DNA from 3 places in the Georhizobium profundi genome. Region 1 is predicted to be linked to each of the others. Evidence: predicted binding sites of a transcription regulator. Region 1 holds the regulator's gene; each other region holds the start of a gene.
What was found. Region 1 encodes LexA, which represses DNA repair genes until DNA is damaged. Its sites were predicted from a motif close to TGTTCNNNNTGTGTTCNG; they were not measured.

Region 1 (6,014 bases):
TGGCACCTCCACCTTCTACCTGCTGATTTCCGGAGCCGTCATATCCGCACAGCGCGCCTGGATCATGGTCGTCGTCATGCTGGTCGCGATATTGCTCGACCGGGCTGCGCTGACCATGCGCAATGTCGCGATCGCCGCATTTCTCATCCTCCTGATCACACCGTCGGCGGTGACATCGCCCGGCTTCCAGATGTCTTTTGCGGCAACTGCCGCACTCATTGCCGCCTATGGCGGCTGGGCCGCGCGCAACAGGAACAAGACGCCTGATTTCACGACCTCGAAACCCAGCTTCGTCTGGCGCTGGACGCTGCTGATCCTCGGTCTGGCCGTGACGTCGCTGATTGCCGGCGCGGCGACGGGGATCTTCTCGGCGCATCATTTCCACCGCATGTCGAGCTACGGAATGATCGCCAATGTGGTCGCGATGCCGGTCATCTCGGTCATCGTCATGCCATTCGGTACTCTTGCGCTGCTGACGATGCCACTCGGTCTCGACGCGATTTTCCTGATGATCATGGGACTTGGCCTGGAGGCCGTCATCGCCATCGGCCATCATGTTGCCGCCTATGGCGATGGTTTCGCCACGGGGAAGATCCCCGGAGCCGTTACGGCGCTTCTGTCGCTGGCGCTGCTCATCCTGGTCTTCACACGAACATGGCTGCGGAGCACCGCTTTGATACCCGTGCTGGCCGCTGCCCTCATTATGGCGGCCGACCTGCGCGCCGATCCACCCTTGCTGCTGATTGCCGAGGACGCTCGGCTGGCCGCGATCCTGCGCGAGGACGGCCTGGCAACCAACCGAGCGCGTCCGAGCAGCTTCATCTTCGATCAATGGGCAACGGCAACCCGGCTTGCGACCCACATTCCGCCAGCCGTCGTCTTAGATGAGCAGACTGAGCTTCCGGCAGAGGAAACGACGACCGAGCCGGTTCTGCCAGATGCCGAGATAGACCCCGCCATCGCCTATGGGACGATGCGCCGGGCTGTCCTCGAATTGGAAGACGGGCAAATGGAAGGCGTGTTCCGATGCCGCCGCGGCGCGTTCTGCATCGCCCGTCTCGGGAACGGAACCATCGTCGCGTGGCTGGAGGAGCCGGCCTATGTCGGTCCCGCATGCGACATGACCGATATCGCCATCATTCCGATACCGCTGTCGATGCGCCAATGCCGCTCCGGCGCGAAGCTCTTCACCGCCCGTACACTGCGTGAAACCGGCGCGATCGCCGTCTACGCGGCGTCGACGGGAGAAGGCTTCGCGGCGAACGAGGCGCGAGCGGCGGGCACGGGGTCGGGTGCACAATTCGACCCGCAGCCGACGTTCCGCTTCGAGCAGTCTGCCGGCCGAATGCGCGCCTGGACGCGGCACCGTTATTATGACTGGAGAACTGGCAGTTTTACCGAGCCTGGCGGGGATGCCTCTTCCGTCAACACACACATGAGCGAAGACAGAAGAGCTGCCGACAGCATCGATCAGTGATAGCGCCGGATGAGCCCGACGAGCTTGCCCTGGATCTTGACGCGATCCGGTCCGAAAATCCGCGTTTCATAGGCCGGGTTGGCGGCCTCGAGCGCCACCGACGCACCTTTGCGACGGAAACGCTTCAATGTCGCTTCCTCGTCGTCGACCAGAGCCACGACGATGTCGCCGGGATTGGCCGTCGACGAATTCTTGATGATGACCGTGTCGCCGTCGAAGATGCCGGCTTCGATCATCGAGTCGCCCTTGACCTCGAGCGCGTAATGCTCGCCGCCGCCCAGCATATCCGGTGGCACGGCAATCGAATGAGTGTTGTTCTGGATGGCAGAGATCGGCACGCCCGCCGCGATGCGACCCATGACGGGCACGCTGATGGCGCGATTGTCGTTGTCGCGCGGCATCTCGCTCTGGCGGCGCTCGGCTGCAATCTCGGGCTTCGGCGTCTTGCCTAGCGATCCTTCGATGACACTCGGCGAAAAGCCGCGACGCTGAGGCACTGCCGCGTTGTAGCTATCCGGCAGCTTGATGACTTCCAGCGCACGCGCACGGTTCGGCAGGCGGCGAATGAAGCCGCGTTCCTCCAGCGCGATGATAAGGCGATGGATCCCCGACTTGGACGCGAGATCGAGGGCTTCTTTCATCTCGTCGAAGGATGGCGGCACGCCGCTTTCCTTCAGGCGCTCATGGATGAAAAGAAGCAGTTCCTGCTGCTTACGCGTCAACATCGGCTGCTTAGGCCCCCGCTTGATCGGATGGAAACAAATGTGGAACACACTTTATCTGTTCCTTTTGTGTTCCGCAAGTCCATCAGGAAGCGAGGCTAAATATGCCTCAATAGGATTGCCCGCACCGCGTCGCCCGCTTTGGCTTCTGGCGCGAATGGCGGTCGGACGACGAGGCCATCGGCCTCGGCAAACACGCGCATCATGGACGAGTCCTGTCGGGTGGCAGGCGTGGCGACGAGCGTTCCGTCGGGCCGCCGGTGCATCGCCGCGCGCAGATAATCCTGGCGCAAGTCGTTTTCGGCCAGGTCTACGTCGAGGATCGCGTCGACCGCCTGCACATGATGGGTGCGGCCGACGAGCTTTGCGATCAGAGGCGTCAGGAAGACGTGCGAGCAGACAAGGCTTGAGACAGGGTTGCCCGGAAGCCCGAGAACATGCATCGGGCCGATGCGGCCGCTCATCAGCGGCTTGCCCGGCCGCATGGCGATCTTCCAGAAGGCAAGCTCGAGACCGCGCGATTCCAGCACTTTGCGAACCAGGTCGTGATCACCAACCGAGGCGCCACCAAGTGTCACCAAGATATCGGCGCCTGCCGCCTGAGCGGCGTCGATCGATCGGTTCAGGGCAGCAAGCGTATCGGCGGCAATGCCGAGGTCGATCGGTTCTCCGCCGGCTTCCTTGACGATGGCGGCGACGCCAAAACTGTTCGACGCGATGATTTGATCGTCGCGTGGATCGGCACCCGGCGGCACGAGCTCGTCGCCGGTCGCCAGAATGGCGACGCGCGGGCGCCGATGCATGGGCAGGGCGGGGAGGTTCATGGCTGCTGCCAGCGTCAGCCGGCCGGCATCGAGCATCGCGCCCTTGGCGATCACCGTCTCGCCACGATGGAAGTCGAGACCTGCACGCCGCACGAACCGCCCGGCCTGCACCGGCTCGACAACCCCGATCATGGTCGTTTCAAGCGGCCGCGCGTTTTCCTGAATGAGAATCGCGTCGGCCCCTTGCGGAACCGGCGCGCCGGTGAAGATACGGACGGTCTCGCCGCGTCCAATGGCGCCCGTGAACCCGTGCCCGGCAGCCGATTCGCCGACGACCCTCAGCGTCGCACCTGGCTCTGCCGTATCCGCCGCGACCACGGCGTACCCATCCATGGCCGAGGCAGCAAACGGAGGCTGGTCGCGCATGGCGATCAGCGGCTCGGCAACGATCCGGCCCCATGCTTCATGGAGCGGGACGTGTTCGATATCGGCAATCGGACGGGCATCGGCGAGGATCAGTTGGAGCGCATCGTCGACGGGAAGCAGCGCCATGATCAGCGGGCCCCGTCGCTGCCCGGATGGTTCCAGTCGCCAGATTTGCCACCGGTCTTGGAGAGCAGCCGGACGCTGGTTATTTCCATCGCCTTGTCGACGGCTTTTGCCATGTCGTAGAGGGTGAGGCAGGCGATTGAGACCGCCGTCAGCGCTTCCATCTCGACCCCCGTTTGACCCTTGAGGCGCGCCATGGCCTCGACGCGCAGGCCGGGTAGGGTGTCGACCGCCTCGATGGTGACCGCAACCTTGGTCAGCATCAGCGGATGGCAAAGCGGAATGAGGTCGGACGTCCGCTTTGCCGCCATAATGCCGGCGATGCGCGCCGTGGCGACCACGTCGCCTTTCGCTGCGCCGCCGGACTGGATGAGCGCGAGCGTTTCCGGAGCCATCTTCACAAAGCCTTCGGCGATCGCGACGCGCTCGGTCTCTACCTTGCCGCCGACATCCACCATCGTGGCGCGACCCTGTTCGTCGAGATGCGTGAGTCGCGCTTCGTCGCTCATTGCGCTGCTGCCTGATGCTTGCCCGTGAGCAGCGTCTCTGTCGCGCTGGTGACATCGTCGATGCGCATCAGGCTTTCGCCGACAAGGAACGTGCCGATGCCGGCGCGCTCGAGCCGCAGGCAATCCTCATGGGTAAAGATGCCGCTTTCGCCGACAAGGTGGCGGCCAGCTGCCATGGGTGCAAGCCGCTCGCTGTTATCCAGCGACACCTCGAAGGTGCGCAGATTCCGATTGTTGACGCCGATGAGCGGGGAACTCAGCGAAAGCGCGCGCTCCATTTCCGCCTCGTCATGCGCTTCGACCAGCACGTCCATCCCGAGATCGACCGCCGTATCGTGAAGCTCCAGCGCCATCGCATCATCGAGGCAGGCCATGATGACGAGGATGGCATCGGCGCCCATCGCGCGGGCTTCGTACACCTGGTACGGATCGAACAGAAAGTCCTTGCGGATGACTGGCAGCGCCGTTGCGGAACGCGCAGCGACGAGAAATTCCGGTGCACCCATGAATGAGGGCGTGTCTGTCAGGATCGAGAGGCAAGCGGCGCCGCCTGCCTCATAGGCGCGCGCCAGTGCCGGCGGGTCGAAATCGGCACGAATGAGCCCCTTGGACGGGCTGGCCTTCTTGATCTCGGCGATCAGAGCGAAGTGCCCACGGGCACGTTTCGCCTCGAGCGCGGCCCGGAATCCGCGCGGCGCGTCTGCGTCCGAAGCCGCTGCCTTCACCTCAGCGAGCGGCCGAGCGGCCTTGGCGGCGGCGATCTCCTCGCGCTTATAGGCTTCGATGCGGGTCAGAATATCGCTCAACGCCCCGATTCCTTCATGTCTTGCCAGTTCATCATCATGCCGCGGCCGCGTGCCGCTGTGAAACCGCCACGAGGCGCTCCAGCACTGCAAGTGCCGCACCGTCGTCGATCGATCTCGCCGCAAGCTCCAGTCCTTCTGCCACCGTCTCGGCGCGGCCGGCCACCACCAGCGAGGCGCCGGCATTCAGAAGCGCGATCTCGCGATAGGCATCTTTCGAGCCGCGAAGCACCGCCTGCAAGGCTTTTGCATTGTGGGCGCCGTCAGCACCTTTCAACTCGTCGATGGCTACGCGCTTCAGGCCGAGCTCCTCGGGCTCGATCGAGAAACGCCGGATCGAACCGTCCTCCAGCGCAACGATATCCGTTCGTCCAGTCGTCGTCATCTCGTCGAGACCGGCGCCATGGACGACCCAGACTCGCTCCGAGCCGAGATCCTTCAGCACCTCGGCAAGCGGCTCCAGCCATTCCGGGGCGAAGACGCCGAGCAACTGACGCTTGGCGCCAGCGGGATTGGAGAGCGGGCCGAGCAGATTGAAGATCGTGCGGGTTCCAAGCTCCACGCGCGTCGGGCCCACGTGACGCATCGCTGAATGGTGGGCAGGGGCGAACATGAAGCCGATGCCGGCTTCATCGATACAGGCAGCAATGGCCGGCGACTTGAGATCGATCGCTACGCCGAGCGCCATCAGCGCGTCCGCAGCGCCGGATTTCGACGAGAGCGCGCGGTTGCCGTGCTTGGCGACCGGCACTCCGCATCCCGCGACGATGAAGGCCGCGCAGGTGGAGACATTGTAGGTGCCGGTGCCGTCACCCCCGGTGCCGACGATATCGATCGCATCGGCCGGCGCCTCGACGGTCACCATCTTGCTGCGCATGGTCGTCACGGCGCCGACGATCTCGTCCACCGTTTCGCCGCGCACTCTGAGTGCCATCAGGAAACCACCGATCTGGCTCGGCGTGGCATCGCCCGACATCATGATGTCGAACGCGGCCTTTGCGTCCTCACGCGACAGCGGGACACCGGACGCGGCCTTGGCGAGGTAGCTCTTCATGTCTGCCATTACGGCACCCCCGATGTCCCGTCTTTAGAAACCGAGCGCCTGCGTGCCGAGCTGCTGGTTGATCCGCACCGGATATTCCGCCTGCAGGCGGGTCACGAGCTGATCGAGCAGGTCATCGCCGCCGCTG
Region 2 (6,014 bases), 100 kb from region 1:
GCTTCCACGCCTGCACCGACGGTGTAGCCGAAGTCGTCGTCCTGACCGCCGGACGTCGTGGTCGTGGCACCCGAACCTGGCTGCTCGTAGGAGAAGTCGACCTGGCCATAGGCGAGACCGGCCGTTCCGTAGACGAGGAAGCTGCTGCCGATCGCATAGCCGATTCGGCCGCGCAGCGTCGCGAGGTAGTCGAGTTCACGGGTGACCGTGTAGCGCGCAGGCGTGACGGAGAAGCCGTTCTGCGTGTCCGAAACGTCCGTGGCCGAAATATCGATAATGCCGCCGAAGACGAAGTTGCCGGACTGGATGTCGTAACCGGCATGGACGCCGCCGATCAGGCCGGAATCGAAATCGCCCGAGAAGCCGGGTGCGAAAGCGCCCTGCAGTGCCGGCGTAAAGGGTGACAGGCCGAATGTGCCCGTTTCGCCGAAAACGCCGCCGAGCTGGCCGCCGACATATAAGCCCGACCAATCGGCAGCAGCCATCATTGGGGCCGCCGCAGGCGTCGGCTCGTTGTACATTACCGCGTCGGCTGCCATAGCCGGTGCGGCCGCGGCCAAGATGGACGCGGTCAAGATCAGTCTCTTCATGTTCCGATTCTCCAGAAACGTATGAGGCTGTCCGGCCACGAACACTATTGGTCGCGTGCGATGCATCCGCAAGCTGAGATTGCGGCGCGATGTCGGTGGTGCGTGTAGTGATGCCAGAATGTCACTTTTTGGAGCTTGCAGCCGTAGATTACGGCGCTCGAAATGACAAAATGTCAGGAAAATTGGTGGCCAGGCCGATCTTTGCGCCTGAACTGGTGCCCCCGGAGAGACTCGAACTCCCGACCCTCTGATTACAAATCAGATGCTCTACCAACTGAGCTACAAGGGCACGGGCGGGTGATTAGCATAATTGCCGGCGCTGTAAAACGAGAAATGCACAGGGCGGCGTCGCGGTAAAAATTAGCGCGGCGACCGGCCGCTTCGCGCTTGCCCGATCCGCCATCCCTCGCCAATGTGCCGCAGCAATGGGAGATGAGACTGGATGGCGCGTGCTACGGAAAAATTGAGTTTCATTTCGAGCAACGCTCCGGACGCGCAAGCGGCGCGACTCGAACTGGAAGCGCTTTACGGTGCGCATGCCCCAGAAGATGCCGACGTCATCATTGCACTCGGTGGCGACGGCTTCATGCTGCAAACGCTGCATCGCATGATGAATTCCAACAAAGTGCTTTACGGCATGAACCGGGGCTCGATCGGCTTCCTGATGAACGAGTACGCCACCGATGGACTGCGCGAGCGCATCGAGCGGGCGGTGGAAAGCGAGATCAATCCGCTGGAAATGGTCGCGACCGACGAGGATGGCGCTGAAACGCACGCCTTTGCGATCAATGAAGTGTCGGTTCTTCGCCAGTCGTATCAGGCCGCCAAGCTGCGCGTCAGCGTCGATGGCAAGGTCAGGCTCGAAGAGCTCGTCTGTGACGGGCTGATGGTGGCGACGCCTGCGGGCTCGACGGCCTATAATCTTTCTGCCCACGGCCCGATCCTGCCGCTCGTCGCGCCATTGCTCGCACTGACGCCGGTCAGCGCATTCCGCCCGCGGCGGTGGAGAGGTGCGCTGCTCTCCAACAAGGCGGAGGTGACGATCGAGGTGCTGGAGCGCGAAAAACGGCCGGTCAACGCAGTCGCCGACAACACGGAGGTCAAATCTATTCGGCTCGTCCGCATCGTTCAGTCAAAACAGACGACCGCGCGCCTCTTGTCGGATCCCGATCATTCCTGGGATGACCGCATCCTGGCCGAGCAGTTTCTTTATTGATGCGATCTGCGATACGGGTTTCCCCGCCTCGCTTTCATAGCTCTTGGTCCGCGCCAATCAGAACGGGATTTCGTCGTCCATGTCGCGGGAGAAATCGTCGTTGCGCGATGCCGGCGACTGTCGGTTGTAGTCGTTGCCGCCACCGCCCCCGCCCGAATAATCGGAGCCGCCGCGACCACCGCCGCCGCCACCCTGCCCCATGCCACCGCCCTCGCCGCGTCCGTCGAGCATGGTCAGTGTCGAGTTGAACCCCTGCAGAACGATCTCGGTGGAGTATTTGTCCTGGCCGCTCTGATCCTGCCATTTGCGGGTCTGGAGCTGGCCCTCGATATACACCTTGGCGCCCTTCTTCAGGTAGCTTTCCGCAACCTTGCACAGGCCCTCATTGAAAATGACGACGCGGTGCCACTCGGTCTTCTCCTTGCGTTCGCCGGAGTTACGATCGCGCCAGGTTTCCGAAGTCGCAACGGACAGATTGGCAATCGGGCGGCCGTCCTGTGTGCGACGGATTTCCGGGTCGGCACCCAGATTTCCGACGAGAATGACCTTGTTGACGCTTCCTGCCATGGTGATTGCCTTCTTGTAGTCGCCGGTTGAATGATCTCCGGCCAAACAGCCTTTAAGCCGCTGCCGCGCGATCATTGTTGAAAGGCGGCATCTTATCGGAACTCGCAGGAACCTGCGCCCCATACGCCGCATTTCCACAGGGCAGTTGGGCGTTTGCAAGGCAGGCTATGTTTTGTTCTTTTTTTGTTCTAAAAGCCTCTTGCTTGCTTGTCAACCGAGTCGGTCGGCGGTGGGCAAGTTGCCCTCGACATTGTCTTGCGAGAACCTACATGATTTGACGGCAACTGCGCTGTTCGACGAGGGTGGATGCGCAGCCTCGAACCTCCCCATCTTACCGACGTGTCATCTGGCGATCTCATGAGCGAACTCAAGACCATTTCCATTCGCGGTGCACGTGAGCACAATCTCAAGGGGATCGATCTCGATCTGCCGCGCAACAGCCTGATCGTCATGACCGGGCTTTCCGGATCGGGCAAATCATCGCTCGCCTTCGATACGATTTATGCGGAGGGCCAGAGGCGCTATGTCGAAAGCCTCTCGGCCTATGCGCGCCAGTTCCTGGAAATGATGCAGAAGCCGGATGTCGACCAGATCGACGGCCTAAGCCCGGCGATCTCCATCGAGCAGAAGACCACGTCGAAGAACCCGCGCTCGACGGTCGGTACCGTCACCGAAATCTACGATTATATGCGGCTTCTGTTTGCCCGCGTCGGCGTGCCCTATTCGCCGGCCACGGGCTTGCCGATCGAGAGCCAGACGGTCAGCCAGATGGTCGACCGGGTTATGGCGCTCGAGGAAGGGACGCGGCTTTACGTGCTTGCGCCGATCGTGCGCGGACGCAAGGGCGAGTACCGCAAGGAACTTGCTGAGTTGCTGAAGAAGGGATTTCAGCGCGTCAAGATCGACGGCGAATTCTATGAGATTGCCGAAGCGCCGACCCTCGACAAGAAATACAAGCACGACATTGATATCGTGGTGGACCGCATCGTCGTTCGTGATGACATCGGCGCGCGGCTTGCCGACAGCCTTGAGACTTGCCTTCGACTGGCAGACGGCCTGGCGGTTGCCGAGTTTGCTGACAAGCCATTGCCGGCGGGCGAAACGGCGGAAGGCGGCGGCGCGAACAAGTCCAAGAACGAGACCCATGAGCGAATCCTCTTTTCGGAGAAGTTCGCCTGCCCCGTCTCGGGTTTCACGATTTCGGAGGTCGAGCCGCGGCTCTTTTCGTTCAACAACCCATCAGGCGCATGCCCCACCTGCGACGGCCTGGGCACCCAGCAGAAGATCGATCCAGCACTAATCGTTCCGGAGACGGCGCGCACGCTGCGTGACGGCGCCATTGCGCCATGGGCGAAATCCTCGTCGCCCTATTATCGCCAGACGCTCGAGGCGCTCGGCAAGCATTTCGGCTTCAAGATTTCGGATAAATGGACCGACCTGTCGGCAGATGCGCAGAACGCAATCCTGCACGGTACGGAGGACAAGATCGTCTTCAACTATGACGACGGCCTGCGCTCCTACAAAACGGCGAAGACCTTCGAAGGCATCGTGCCGAATCTGGAGAGGCGCTGGAAAGAAACCGACAGCGCCTGGGCCCGCGAGGAGATCGAGCGCTACATGTCGGCGGCCCCCTGCCCGGCTTGCAACGGCTATCGCCTGAAGCCCGAGGCGCTCGCCGTCAAAATCGATGGACGCCACATCGGCGAAGTCTCGCAGATGTCGATCCGGCAGGGGGGTACCTGGTTCCAGGATCTGCCGACCGCGATGAACGACAAGCAGAACGAGATCGCCGTTCGCATCCTGAAGGAAATCCGCGACCGGTTGAACTTCCTGAACGATGTCGGGCTCGACTACCTGACGCTGTCGCGCAACTCGGGCAGCTTGTCCGGTGGCGAAAGCCAGCGCATTCGCCTTGCCTCACAGATCGGTTCGGGCCTGACAGGCGTGCTCTACGTCCTCGACGAGCCCTCGATTGGCCTACACCAGCGCGACAACGCCCGGCTTCTGGACACGCTGAAGCACCTGCGCGACATCGGCAACACGGTGATCGTCGTCGAGCACGACGAGGATGCGATCCTGACGGCGGATCACGTCGTGGATATCGGACCGGCGGCGGGGATCCATGGCGGCGAAGTCATCGCCGAGGGAACGCCAGCCGACATCATGGCCAATCCGAAGTCGCTGACGGGGAAATATCTGTCGGGTGCCCTCTCCGTCGCGGTGCCGGCGCAGCGCCGCAAGCCGGTGAAGCGGAAGGAACTGAAAGTCGTGGGAGCCCGCGGCAACAATTTGAAGAACGTGACAGCGTCGATTCCGCTCGGTTTGTTTACGGCGGTCACCGGCGTCTCGGGCGGCGGGAAATCCACCTTCCTCATCGAAACGCTCTACAAGGCGGCGTCACGCCGCATCATGGGCGCTCGCGAAAATCCTGCCGATCACGATCGGATCGACGGGCTGGAATTCATCGACAAGGTCATCGATATCGACCAGTCGCCGATTGGCCGGACACCGCGCTCGAACCCCGCCACCTATACCGGCGCCTTCACCCCCATCCGCGACTGGTTCGCGGGCTTGCCGGAGTCCAAGGCGCGCGGTTATCAGCCCGGGCGGTTCTCCTTCAACGTGAAGGGTGGCCGCTGCGAAGCCTGCCAGGGCGACGGCGTCATCAAGATCGAGATGCATTTCCTGCCGGATGTCTACGTCACCTGCGACGTCTGTCACGGCAAGCGCTACAATCGCGAAACGCTGGACGTCACCTTCAAGGGCAAGTCGATCGCCGACGTGCTCGACACGACCGTCGAGGAAGGCGTCGAATTCTTCGCAGCCGTGCCAGCGGTGCGCGACAAACTGATCACGCTCAACCGCGTCGGTCTCGGTTACGTCAAGATTGGTCAGCAGGCGACGACGCTTTCGGGTGGCGAGGCGCAGCGCGTCAAACTGGCCAAGGAACTCGCCAAGCGTTCGACCGGACGCACGCTTTACATTCTCGACGAGCCGACGACCGGCTTGCATTTCCACGACGTCGCGAAACTGCTCGAGGTGCTGCACGAACTGGTCGATCAGGGCAATTCGGTCGTGGTGATCGAGCACAATCTCGAGGTCATCAAGACAGCCGACTGGCTGATCGATGTTGGCCCGGAGGGCGGCGATGGCGGTGGCGAGATCGTCGCAAGCGGAACGCCGGAGGATGTGGTCAAGGTCGAGCGGTCGCACACGGGGCGGTTCCTGAAGGAACTTCTGGAGCGACGCCCACAGGCAAAATCTCAAGCGGCGGAGTAGGCATTCGGCTAACGTGGCCTCATCGTATCACTGGAGGCGGACATGATCCTGATCGGTCAGTATGATTCTCCCTTCGTGCGTCGCGTCGGTATTGCGCTGACGCTCTACGATCTGCCCTTCGAGCACTGGCCGTGGTCGACGTTTGGCGATGCGGATCGGCTCATCGCCTACAATCCGCTGCTGCGTGTCCCAGCGCTCGTCACCGATGACGGGGATACCCTGCTCGACAGTCACAGCATCATCGACCATGTGGATGGCCTCGCTTCTCCCGAGGCGCGACTGTTACCGGTGAATGAGCCTGAGCGTCGTCGCGCGATGAAGTCCGTGTCGCTCGCCACGGGCATCTCCGACAAGGCGGTCAG
Region 3 (6,014 bases), 1.2 Mb from region 1:
GAAGGCCTCGGCTTCCATGTGCCTAAGGGCTACATCTACGCCGCCATGGCGTTTTCGGGCCTTGTCGAAGCGCTCAACATGCTGGCCCGCCGCGCCCGCCAGCGCAAGAACGCAGCCGGCGCACCGGCCGCTCGTTGAAGCCTCGGCAGCGCCCGGGTCGGGGCGCTGCCATTTCCAAGCACAAAAAAAGGGGCTGGTCCGTGGACCAGCCCCTTTTGCATTGTGCGCTTTGTATCGAAGCCTCAGGCGATCAGAACCGAACGTCCTTCGTCACGCCGACATGCGGCATGTCGTCGGTGAGGTTTGCCTTGGCGATTTCCCAGCCGAACTTGATCTTGCTGTCTGTGGAAGCCCAGATCTTGCCGTCGACGAGTTTCATCTGCAGCATCGTCAGCTTCGGATCATCCTTGCCGCCATCGAACCAGGCTTCGACGACGCTGTTCCAGTATTCGTCGCGCTTCGCCGGATCGAGATTGACGCTGATCGGTCCAGAAACGCAGGCGTGATAGTCGTGGTCCTTACCGACAACACAGAAATGCGCGTGCGCTCCCGCAGTGATCGCCTGCACCAGATCCGTATCGCTCTTGGTGAAGAACCAGATCGAGTTGGTGTTGCGATCAAGCTGCGGAGCCATCGGTTGCATGTGCAAGCCCGACCCATCGACGCCCAGCATGCCGGCGTGAAGATCGTCGATTTCGTCGAAGAGCTGGGTCTTCGGATCGGTTTCTGCTTTCTTGAGATCGGCCATTAATTGCTCCGGCTTCTATTGTTGGAATCACCCAAACAAACGCTGGGGTCGAAAACGGGTTCCGATCACATGCCTTGAAGGATCATCACGGTCGGTCGTTCAGGCAGGCTACGCAGCGAGACTGTGATGCCCGTTTCGGCGACATACTCTCTTGCCCAGTCTTCTCCCATCAGTTCGATGAAGGCGCTGAGCGATGGTCCCATCCTGTGCATGGGCAGGACGAGCGATGAGCGCAGCCGCCGCACGACCTGGCTCATCTCCTCCGCACCCATGGTCAGTCCGCCATCGGTCGGCACCATCACGATGTCGAGCCGGCCGATTTCTCCGTAGTGCTCGTCGGTGAGTGCGTGATGCAGGTGGCCGAGGTGGCCGATGCAAAGGCCGGCGACCTCGAAGATGAAGATCGAGTTGCCATCCGCCTCCATCCCCTCATAGCCCGCGCGGATGTCGGTGGTGACATTGCGGATATAGGTATCACCCACCACGATATCGTGGTCGGCCGCCCCGCCTTCCGGGTTCCAGCCCCGCAGCACATGCTCGATGGCCGGGTCGGGACTGGCGGTGTAGTGGCCGGAATGGGCCTTGTTCATCGTCACCACCGTCGGGGTTGCCGCCGCGCCCGTATAACCGTTGAAATCCGTGGCGATCGACACGCCGCCGGGCGTTTCGATCAGATAAGTGGAATGGGCAACGAAGGTGATCCGCACCTCCTCGGCAGACGACTGGGCAAGGGTGAGAAAACTGTCCGCACCATCGAGGCTGGTGAACTGCGCTGCTGGAAGCCGCGTCGCAACCGCCTGGCACTGGCTCACCGCCATTTGTTCCTGTGCGATGGCGGGCGAGATGAGGAACGCTGAGGCGAGAAGGCTCGCCACGACAGACATCGAAAGCACGTTCGTCATCATGACCTGCCCTCAGCTGAAATGCCTGGAGGACAAGACTACGGTCAAACGGACGAACGTCCACCGGCCATCGCAACGGTCACGGCATCGTGAATGCGATCGAAGACGAGACAACGCGATTGGAGGTTCTGGACGACGGGCAGCGCTTTTTCTATAAGCGCGGCAAAGCCCGATCCACGATGCCAGCGGCGGGGCGACAGACAAAGAACAAGGCGAGGCGACATGGCAGGCCATTCACAGTTCAAGAACATCATGCACCGCAAGGGCCGCCAGGACGCGGTGCGCTCCAAGATGTTCTCCAAGCTCGCGCGCGAAATCACCGTGGCGGCAAAGGGCGGTTTGCCGGACCCGGCGATGAACCCGCGCCTGCGGCTGGCGATCCAGAACGCCAAGGCGCAGTCCATGCCCAAGGACAACATTGAGCGTGCCATCAAGAAGGCATCCGGTGGCGACGCCGAGAACTACGAAGAAATTCGTTACGAAGGCTACGGCCCGGGCGGCGTCGCGCTGATCGTGGAAGCGCTGACCGACAACCGCAACCGCACCGCATCGAATGTGCGGGCGGCGTTCACCAAATCCGGTGGCGCGCTCGGCGAGACCGGCTCGGTGGCCTTCAGCTTCAACCGCGTTGGCGAAATCGTCTACAAGTCGGCGGCCGGCGATGCCGACGCGGTGATGGAAGCCGCGATCGAAGCGGGTGCCGAGGACGTCGTCTCCGACGAGAACGGCCACGTGGTGATCTGCGCCTTCGAGGACATCGGCGAAGTGTCCAAGGCGCTCGAAGAAAAGCTGGGTGAAGCCGAGTCCGTCAAGGCGATCTGGAAGCCACAGACCTCGACGCCTGTCGACGAGGAAAAGGCCGTATCGGTGATGAAGCTCATCGATGTGCTCGACGATGACGATGACGTTCAAAACGTCTACGCTAACTTTGAAATTTCCGACGAGGTCATGGCGAAGCTCTCTGCCTGAACCATCGCATTTTGATTGCAAAAGCCCGCATCGGTTCCCCGATGCGGGCTTTTTCATTTGATCTCTGTCATATGCCCATCAAAACTGCCGGAATTCGCGGCGCTCCTGGCGATCTTCACGACGCTCCTGTCGGAATTCCCGGCGATCCTCGCGCCGTTCCTGGCGGAACTCGCGGCGATCCTCGCGGGCATCCTGACGGAACTCGCGACGGTCTTCGCGGCGCTCGACCCGATCAGGGCGGCCTGGATTGCCAACGCCGGGGCGACCCGGGCGGTCAGGCTGCACGATCACTGGGCGGCCCGGCCGATCGGGACGGACAACGACCGGACGGCCTTCGTAACGCCCGCGGTCACGGTAGAAACCTTGGCCGCGGTAGTGGCGGTCCCAGTAATTGCCGATGGAGAAGGTGACCGTCGGGATGCCGATGCGTGCGACATAGCTCGGCGCGCGGACGCGGCTATTGTCATAAGCGAGATCGAGGTAGCTGGCCGAAACCCAGCCGCGTACGCCGCCGCCCTGCACGTCGCACCAGCCGGGGCCGGCCGTGCAGCCGATGACTTCGACGCGGGCGCCGGCCGGAAAGACCGTGACGGCGGGATATTGCGTGCCGGGACCGGACCGCACATTCAGATTGGTCGTGACAAAGCCTGGCGCTGCGGACGCGATGCTCGGCAATGCGACCAGTGCGGCCAGCGATGCAGCTGCGGCGATTACGAACTTTTTCATCTCACTCTCCTTGCGGCCTTTTTCGGCTCTGCGATGCATTCAGGGGCGAAGCATGGAGAGAGATTTAGCGGGCCCATCCTGAACCAAGGATGGACCGCCGGTTCATACGCCGTTCATCAGCGTTTCAGGCAGCGTGCTTCGCCATCTGGTCGCGCATGCCGGCCAGGATTTCGAGGCCCCGCAGCCGCTTGTCGAGATCGTAGATCGGCAAGGAAACGATCAGCTCGTCCACCTGGGTCAGCTCAAGGAACCGATCGGTCTTTTCGCGCACCGTCTCGGGCGAACCGACGAGCGCGTACTGGAAGGTGTGCTCGATGCCGATCTTCTCGTGCGCGGTCCAGATGTCGTCCATAGAGTGGACCGGCTTCGGTGTCCGTCCCGGCGTGCCGCGCCGCAGATTGACGAATTGCTGTTGCGCCGAGGTGAAGAGAAACGCGCCTTCCTCGTCGGTCTCGGCAGGTGCGGCCATGACGCCGGCCATGGCATAGGGCTTGTCCAGCACGGCGGAGGGCTGGAACTTCTCGCGGTAGATGGCAAGCGCCTGCATCAGCGAATCCGGCGCGAAATGCGACGCGAAGGCGAATGGCAGGCCGAGCATGGCCGCGAGTTGCGCGGAATAGAGGCTGGAGCCCAAGAGCCAGATCGGCACGTTCGAGTTCTCTCCAGGCACTGCATGCACGCGCTGGCCGGGCTGCGCAGGTCCGAGCAACGTCATCAATTCCACCACGTCGTTCGGAAAATTCTCCGCACCGGCATCGAGGTTGCGGCGCAACGCCCGTGCGGTCAGACCGTCGGTGCCGGGAGCACGGCCAAGCCCGAGATCGATGCGGCCGGGATAGAGGGCCTCCAGCGTGCCGAACTGTTCGGCGATCACGAGCGGGGAGTGGTTCGGCAGCATGACGCCGCCCGAGCCGACGCGGATCGTCTTCGTCCCACCGGCGACATGGCCGATCACGACGGCCGTCGCGGCGGACGCAATACCGTGCATATTGTGATGTTCGGCAAGCCAGAAGCGATTATAGCCAAGCGCCTCGGCTTTCTGGGCAAGCTTCAGGGAGCCTTTCAGCGCATCGGCCGGCGTCTGGTTTTCGGCGATGGGCGAAAGATCGAGAATGGAAAGGGGTACCATGACTGGTCCTTTGGCAGCGGAAGCGTGTGTGTTGAAAGGAATTTAGGTGCTGCGACACGCCACCGCCACCATCGTCGATCGATGTCCGCGATTCGATCCCCATTTTGTTTCTCTTTTGTTCACGAGATACGTGGCAGAACAGGGCATCAGCAGCTAGGGTTTCGCGCATGCAACAGACGATTCGCATCATGGGTATCGATCCGGGCCTTCGCCGTACCGGCTGGGCGATGGTCGATGCGCTCGGCAACTCGCTGCGCTTCGTGGGATCAGGCACGATAAGGTCTGACGAGAAATGCGATCTGGCGACCCGTCTCAAGCAACTGCACGAAGGCCTCGCCGCCATTCTTCATGACATGAAGCCCGATGAAGCCGCCGTGGAACAGACTTTCGTCAACAAGGATGCCGTCGCGACCCTGAAGCTCGGCCAGGCGCGTGGCGTCGTCATGCTGGTGCCGGCGCTTGCCGGCCTGCCGGTCGCCGAATACGCGCCCAATGCTGTCAAGAAAACCGTGATCGGCGTCGGCCACGGCGACAAGGCGCAGATTCACATGATGGTGAAGGTGCTGCTGCCCAAGGCGACGTTCGACACCGACGATGCCGCGGACGCGATTGCCATCGCCATCTGCCACGCCCACCATCGCCAGAGCGCAGCCGGCCGGTTGAGGCTCGCGAGCGCTTAGAGAACCGGATAGCTGTTCGATGATCGGAAAACTGAAAGGCACGGTGGACGAAATCGGCGAGGACCATGTCGTCATCGACGTGCATGGCGTCGGCTATGTCGCCTACTGCTCCGGCCGCACATTGTCGAAACTGACCGTCGGCGAAGCCGTGATCCTCCATATCGAGACCTATGTGCGCGAGGATGTGTTCCGGCTCTATGGTTTCCTGAGCATGCTGGAGCGCGAATGGTTCCGCCTGCTGCAAAGCGTGCAGGGCGTCGGCTCCAAGGTGGCGCTTGCTGTGTTGACCACGCTGACGGCATCCGAGCTCGCCAATGCCATTGCGCTGCAGGATAAAGCGACCGTGGCGCGCGCACCCGGCATCGGCCCAAAGGTCGCCTTGCGCATCGTCACGGAACTGAAAGCGAAGGCGCCGGCCTTCGCCGGCGATGCCGCGGGCTCGATCGGCTTCAAGCAAGAACTCGGCGAAGGCGTCGCCTCCGCACCCATCTCGGACGCTGTCTCCGCGCTCACCAATCTCGGCTATTCCCGCGACCAGGCCGCCAGCGCCGTCGCCGCCGCGGTAAGGACTGCCGGCGAAGACGCCGACAGCGCCAAGCTCATCCGGCTGGGGCTGAAGGAGCTGGCGCGGTGAGCTGCGGTGCGATTGCGGGCGCGGGGCGGCTGGACTACACCGACGGCATGACCCATTTACCGACCTTGGCCAACGCCCATGAGTGATCCCGCCCGTCTGATTGACCCGGAAAAGCGTGGCGAGGATGCGGAGGCGTCGCTGCGGCCGCAGACGCTTGATGATTTCACCGGCCAGGCAGAAGCGCGCGCGAACCTCAAGATCTTCATCGAGGCTGCCAAGGCACGTG

Region 2: a site for LexA is predicted at 2,547-2,564, ahead of uvrA (excinuclease ABC subunit UvrA). Genes of this name have one in related genera too.
Region 3: a site for LexA is predicted at 4,580-4,597, ahead of ruvC (crossover junction endodeoxyribonuclease RuvC). Genes of this name have one in related genera too.

What each region holds. Positions count from the first base shown of each region.
Region 1 covers NZ_CP032509.1:2,790,551-2,796,564, reverse strand. Annotated here, with positions in the region: gene D5400_RS13420 (ComEC/Rec2 family competence protein) at 1-1,477, shown strand, start outside; gene lexA (transcriptional repressor LexA) at 1,471-2,202, opposite strand; gene D5400_RS13410 (molybdopterin molybdotransferase MoeA) at 2,298-3,515, opposite strand; gene moaC (cyclic pyranopterin monophosphate synthase MoaC) at 3,518-4,021, opposite strand; gene trpC (indole-3-glycerol phosphate synthase TrpC) at 4,018-4,827, opposite strand; gene trpD (anthranilate phosphoribosyltransferase) at 4,862-5,887, opposite strand; gene D5400_RS13390 (peptidylprolyl isomerase) at 5,912-6,014, opposite strand, start outside.
Region 2 covers NZ_CP032509.1:2,687,664-2,693,677, forward strand. Annotated here, with positions in the region: gene D5400_RS12885 (outer membrane protein) at 1-590, opposite strand, end outside; tRNA gene D5400_RS12890 (tRNA-Thr) at 804-879, opposite strand; gene D5400_RS12895 (NAD kinase) at 1,033-1,806, shown strand; gene D5400_RS12900 (single-stranded DNA-binding protein) at 1,864-2,373, opposite strand; gene uvrA (excinuclease ABC subunit UvrA) at 2,731-5,652, shown strand; gene D5400_RS12910 (glutathione S-transferase family protein) at 5,695-6,014, shown strand, end outside.
Region 3 covers NZ_CP032509.1:3,963,528-3,969,541, reverse strand. Annotated here, with positions in the region: gene D5400_RS19190 (TerC family protein) at 1-138, shown strand, start outside; gene D5400_RS19185 (pyridoxamine 5'-phosphate oxidase family protein) at 251-748, opposite strand; gene D5400_RS19180 (MBL fold metallo-hydrolase) at 814-1,653, opposite strand; gene D5400_RS19175 (YebC/PmpR family DNA-binding transcriptional regulator) at 1,873-2,619, shown strand; gene D5400_RS19170 (SH3 domain-containing protein) at 2,698-3,345, opposite strand; gene D5400_RS19165 (LLM class flavin-dependent oxidoreductase) at 3,470-4,474, opposite strand; gene ruvC (crossover junction endodeoxyribonuclease RuvC) at 4,642-5,154, shown strand; gene ruvA (Holliday junction branch migration protein RuvA) at 5,174-5,788, shown strand; gene ruvB (Holliday junction branch migration DNA helicase RuvB) at 5,867-6,014, shown strand, end outside.